One region of the Psychromonas sp. SR45-3 genome, then DNA from elsewhere that is predicted to be linked to it. Evidence: predicted binding sites of a transcription regulator. Region 1 holds the regulator's gene; the other holds the start of a gene.

Region 1 (3,197 bases):
TACTTGTATAGAAGATTGTTTAGCACGAACCCGTGCTTTAGGTGTGCAAGAGATTGTCATCAAACAAGGAGGCAGTGAATGTTTAATTGTTACTGCTGATGATTCTATTAGTGTTGCGGCGACTAAAATTGCACCTGAAAATGTAATTGATACAACGGCTGCAGGTGACTCTTTTGCTGCCGGTTATATGTCAAAACGTATATTAGGCGAGTCAAGTATTGCTGCGGCTGAAAAAGGTCATCAGTTAGCAGGCACTGTTATTCAGCATAAAGGTGCGTTAATTGATGTGCAATATACAGCACCTTTTGTCGATTAAAGTTTATTAAAATATTCAATAGGATTAAAAATGACAACATTAAATGAAAAACTACAAGCTCTAAAAGTTATCCCTGTTATCGCAATTAAAGATGCTGAGGATGCAGTGCCGCTAGGTAGAGTATTAGTTGAAAATGGTATGCCATGTGCGGAGATAACTTTCCGTACGCCTGCTGCGGCACAAGCAATTAAAAATTTACGTGCAGCATTTCCTGATATGTTGATTGGTGCAGGTACGGTATTAAATAGTGAAACTGTTGATCAAGCGATTGACGCTGGTGTTGACTTCATTGTTAGTCCTGGTTTTAATCCAACTACGGTTAAATACTGTCAGCAACGTAAAATGCCAATTATCCCTGGTGTTAATAACCCATCTCTGGTTGAGCAAGCAATGGAAATGGGATTAACAACATTAAAATTCTTCCCTGCTGGCCCTTCAGGTGGTGTTGCAATGTTGAAATCATTGACTGCTGTTTATCCTGTTAGCTTTATGCCAACGGGCGGGGTTTCACCTGCAAATATTAATGAATACTTAGATATTAATGCAGTACTTGCTTGTGGTGGTACATGGATGGTACCTGCTGATTTAATTGATAACCGTGAATGGGATAAAATTGGTCTTTTGGTTAAAGAGGCTGTTGCGTCTCTAACTTAATTACTTACTCCTAATTTTTATAAACTGAGCCTTGATTATTGATTTAATCGAGGCTTTTTTTAAGTATCAAAAATTGAATTAGCTTAACGTACGGCTTCTAAATAAGTTCTTTTTACAGGCACTACAAAAGTGTTGATAATGATGTTCTTTATTTGATTTTGCTGCTTTATATTGCACCTTACCTGAATGGCAGTAGCAGCATTTCGCATTTTTTTGGCCTTTAATTTCACAATCGGGATGGTTTTTTAAATAATCTTCCAAATAAGGCAGATCTTGCCAATTATCTAAATTAGGTGATTGATGGAATGTAAAATAATAAAGAGAGAGGGCGGCAAATAAACCTCCTCCAAAAATAATATATTGAATAAAATCTTGCACTATTACCCACCTTTATAGCATCTCTATTAATTGAATAGACTTATTGATGACTTTGTTCCATTAAAGCTTAATTGATTAAATAATTCATCGCTCCGCATAAATTTATGGTTCTTATTACGGCTAATGACTATGGCCTGAATTATCATCAATAATTGTAGTTAACAAAAATGATAATGGGTAAATTATTTTAGTGCATGTGAAGAGAACAACTTTAGGTTGATATTGTTTATTTTTTTACAAAACTTCTCGCCAGTTCTCAGCAAGGTGGCGAACGTTAAATTGAGACTGTCATATTATATCTTGATAATTAAAGTTCAGTGGTCAACCCTGAATAAAAAAGAAGCAGTATGTTAGGGTATTATTTATTAATAATCAGATGTTTATTCTTTTTCTGGTGTATCTGTTGTCAGTGCTGTTTGTGTTTTATCTAGTTCATCGTCCTCGGGTAGGGGCTGTCCCGTGTATGCATGTAAAAATGCTTCACATAATAACTCACTATTAGTTGCGTGGCGTAAGTTATTCACTTGACGTCTAGTTCGCTCATCGGTCAATATTTTAAGGACTTTAGTAGGGATTGATACCGTCACTTTTTTTACTTGTTCACTCTTTTTGCCGTGTTCAGCATAAGGGCTAATATATTCACCATTCCATTTTGTTGACATAATAATAACCTTTTAAAAAATATGCTTCATTTTACCCTGAGATTTTTAACATAGCAATCTGAACGTAAAGAGGGCTAGAAGTCTAGCAATCTAATGGTGATTTTATATTAATAGGAGCAGGGAGTGAACGCTTAACTTTACAGTGGGTTATTGGTTACTAAGAGCAGACAGTAAATCTTCATTAGAAGTTGTCAGTGTTACGCTTTTAAATGGATTTAAAGATAAGGTTTTATCTTCATTGAGAGTAATGTCATAAAACTGTGGCAAGTTAAAGTTAATTTGATCATCTTGTTGATTGGAAACATGGCTGTTGGAAGCATAAAAACGATTTACGTTCTGTACAAACTCGTTTTTAGATCCTGCGAAGTTTAAAAATGTCTCAATATCATTTTCTGCATTGGCAATATAAACATTAAACCCATTACTATAGTTTTCAAAAAAGAATTGAATTAAACCTTCACTGATATGCGATTCGATCACATTGGCTGTTTGATCAAAATGTGTATTTTTTAAATTGACCGTGCTCGCTGATAGTTTCTTTTTAGAAATGTGGCTATAGATATCTACTGCGCTTTCCAAGTGCTGTAGTGAAACGCCTTTACGTTCAAAGTAAAAACCAAATTTTCTACCGCCGGTCCATAATGTTTGTACGGAGCGAGTATGAACAGTATGTAAGCGTAATTGAATAAATTCATTTAACTTACTTCCAAAAGATTGGCAAATTTGTTCGCTAAAGTGTCTGCTATAACAAAATAAATCAATTTGATTTGGCGGTGATGCATCTTGATGCATTTTTGAAAGAATGGTATTCAAGGCTTCAACAACTGAGAATTGACTATTAAAGTGTAAGGTACGTACTTCATTCCATGAGTTGCGGTAGATAAAGTCGATACTACCTATTAAACTCTCTTTATGCTCGCCATAAGCCATTACATTATCAATTTGGTTTAGCTCACTTTCTTCAGTGTCTTGCCAGTGCCGTGTCGGGTCTTTTTCTACATTTAAGAATATTGATAAATGTTTAATCGCACAGGGGGCACTTAATGCTTTATCACTTGCCTTAGGTTCATATATAGGAAAAACAGCATATAAATCTTTTCCAAATTGGTTAAGATTTTTATCTACTAAATCAGAGCCTTGGTTGTATAAATGCAGCATTGTATCTTCATCATAAAGTCCATTTACAT
Region 2 (3,197 bases), on a different contig from region 1:
GGTGAAAGCATGAAAGATATTGGTATTATGGATGGCGACTTATTGGCTGTACATAAAACTCAAAACATAAACAATGGCCAAGTTGTAGTTGCGCGTGTTGAAGACAATGTCACCGTAAAACGTTTTTATCGTGATGGTAAGCAGATAACATTAAAAGCAGAAAATGCTTTATTTGATGCGATAAAGGTCGACTTAGAGTATCAATCTTTTGATATTGAAGGGATTGCGGTTGGGGTTATTCGTACTGCAGATTGGATGTAATTGGCAATTAGTGTTATTAATAACCCTCTTCCAAACTTATAGTGTGAATTAAATGAAACGTTTAATAATAATTTTTAGTGCGCTGTTAATGATTTTATTTTTTATTATCGGTAGCACCCAATCTTTTCATTTAGTTCACAGTAAAAATGATGCCTTAGTGTTACAACAGACACGGCAGCCATTACCTGAATTTGCCTTTGAAAAAGCTGGGGAAGTCGCTTTTACCAACCAATCTTTAAAAGGAAAGTGGACCTTATTTTTTGTGGGTTATACTTATTGCCCCGACGTTTGTCCAACCACATTAGCAGACCTAGACCGTATTTACCCAAGCTTAGCCAATGATCGAAATACAACCACACAAGTTGTATTTATTTCTGTTGATCCTAATCGAGATAAAGCAGAACAACTGGCAGATTATGTGCACTATTTTAATAAAGCATTTATTGGCGTAACCAGCACCCATCAACAACTTTGGCCATTTGTTACTCAATTAGGATTGATTTATAGCTTGGTTGAAGAGGGGGAAACTGATGATTTTTATTTAGTTGACCATAGTGCTTCTATTGTTCTAATCAATCCTGAAGGTGAGTTTCATGCCACGTTTAAATCGACAATTAATGCACAGGGCATTAATCATGTTGATATGGATTTAATGGTTGAAGATATTAAAGCAATACAGGCGAATTATTAAAAGCGCTAATGGATTTAGCCTCATTTAGGGTTGCTGCTAAATCAGTAAGGGCTGTTTACCGTTGAGTTGATGTATAAACTAAACGGTAGGTGATCGCAGTTTATAACTTTTTTGTCCAAAATAATGCACTACCAAACTCAGGATCCAGCTGATAATCAGAAAAGCCAAGGCGCTGATAAGCTTTACAAGCAATGGCATTACCACTTAATACTTCTAGCGTTATTTTGCAGCAATCCTGCTGTTTTGCGACTTCTTCAATTTTTTCAAATAAATGTTTAGTAAGGCCTTGGCCTCTAAAATCATTGTGTACGACAACATCATGAATATTAAATAATGGCTTACAAGCAAAAGTAGAGAAGCCTTCTATCGCAGTTAGTAATGCAGCTGGATGCTCATCACTAAAAATTAAAACAATAAAAACATCATTCCTAGCAAGCAAGTTTGTGATTAAGTTCTCTTTGGCAAAGTCACTCAAATCTTCACCTCCACCCATAGGGTCACAAGCATAATGCGACATTAAGCTTAAATAAGCCTGTGCATGTTGTGGATTATGTAAGTCCGCTACAACCGTTTGAATATTAAGCATTACTATTCCTTTTATTTTTAATTATTGGTGTTTTTTTAGTCTAACTAATGTATCAAAATTATTCTACATAAAGTGAGGACAAGCTGGTGGAAGCGCTAGCATCGATAAAAATAATCAAGGATCAACATAGGAAGTAGTTAACTTTTGACAATAATTGAGGTCAAAAAATAGAGATAAAAAATAAATACAGCTGCTAAATTAGATTTAAGTATTTAAAATAGTTACTTTAGTGTTAGACTTCTAGATGTCTAAAAGGCCATTTTAAGGAAGTAATTATGCCAATTCGTATTCCAGATGATTTACCTGCATCAAGTATTTTAAAATCTGAAAATATTTTTACGATGTCAGAAACACGAGCTAGTCACCAGAACATTCGTCCTCTGCGCGTTCTGATCCTTAATTTAATGCCTAAAAAAATTGAAACTGAAACGCAACTCATGCGTTTATTATCTAATACTCCCTTACAAGTTGATATTGAACTGTTACGAGTGGACGCTAGAGCAACACGAAATACACCGCAAAAGCATTTAGATAAGTTCTACGGTGACTTTGAGCGAATCAAAAATCGAAAATGGGATGGCTTTATTATTACTGGCGCACCACTTGGCACCATTCCGTTTGAAAATGTATATTATTGGGAAAAGTTCACGGAAATAGTTAACTGGTCTCGCCATAACGTTACCTCAACGCTATTTTTATGTTGGGCGGCACAAGCAGCATTAAACATACTGTATGGATTAGAGAAAGAAACCCGTGATGATAAACTCTCTGGTATTTATTCACACCGAACGTCACATCATCATCATCCACTAGTAAGAGGGTTTGACGATGAATTTTGGGCGCCATTATCTCGTTATGCTGAATTTAATAGCCGTACTATTAAAGATAAAACAGATTTAACAGTATTTGCAGATGCGCCTGATGCGGGAGTATATCTTGCGGCAAGTCCTGATTGTCGTCAGGTTTATATCACTGGGCACCCCGAATACGATGCAAATACACTAAATAACGAATATTTAAGAGACCTTGAAGAAGAGCTAGATCCGGTCATGCCAATTAACTATTACCCGAATGATGATGAGAATGAAATTCCACATGCAATTTGGCGTAGCCATGGAAATCTCTTATATAGCAACTGGCTAAATTATTGTGTTTATCAGGTAACACCATACGATCTCAGTGACTTAATCTAAATTTTGTAAATAATTTATAAAGATGAAAAATAGTACTGGAAAAGGTAAAAAGCTCTCCTACAATTATTAGTAGCTAAGAGAGCTTAAGAGGAGTAAAGTCAAATATAGGCAGTGCTTCTGCGCAGTTAGCAAGTTGGTTATTCAGGAAGCTTAGTTATTAAAATTAACTTCACAATCGCATTAAATGCACTTGACCAATTTAAGCATTTTCACGTTAACAAACATAAAACGGAGGTATAAGATTATTTTAAATTTTACTCGTACCAGTGTACTGAAACCGCATCAAAAACTGAGTTGTTAATTTAAACACTCACCTACCCAACGGGGTAATTAGATACAGTTTTAGAAGTTAATACTGGTTGTATTCATTAATACAGGAGGATTAATTATTTTTACGTTTTATCATTTTATTGAAAGTGGGTGTCAGAGTTAGGAGTTTATATTAGTTAACTCATTGCCAACGGGC

What was found. The regulator MetJ, encoded in region 1, represses methionine synthesis genes. The targets are predictions, from matches to a motif close to TAGACGTCTAGACGTCTA.
Region 2: metA (homoserine O-succinyltransferase) is a predicted target of MetJ. The motif match lies at 1,772-1,789, and genes of this name have one in related genera.

What each region holds. Positions count from the first base shown of each region.
Region 1 is NZ_JACJDP010000015.1:8,249-11,445, reverse strand. It holds gene H5084_RS09910 (sugar kinase) at 1-316, shown strand, start outside; gene H5084_RS09905 (bifunctional 4-hydroxy-2-oxoglutarate aldolase/2-dehydro-3-deoxy-phosphogluconate aldolase) at 347-970, shown strand; gene H5084_RS09900 (hypothetical protein) at 1,049-1,348, opposite strand; gene metJ (met regulon transcriptional regulator MetJ) at 1,729-2,010, opposite strand; gene H5084_RS09890 (class I adenylate cyclase) at 2,158-3,197, opposite strand, start outside.
Region 2 is NZ_JACJDP010000027.1:15,388-18,584, forward strand. It holds gene lexA (transcriptional repressor LexA) at 1-261, shown strand, start outside; gene H5084_RS13780 (SCO family protein) at 314-952, shown strand; gene H5084_RS13785 (GNAT family N-acetyltransferase) at 1,053-1,538, opposite strand; gene metA (homoserine O-succinyltransferase) at 1,814-2,731, shown strand.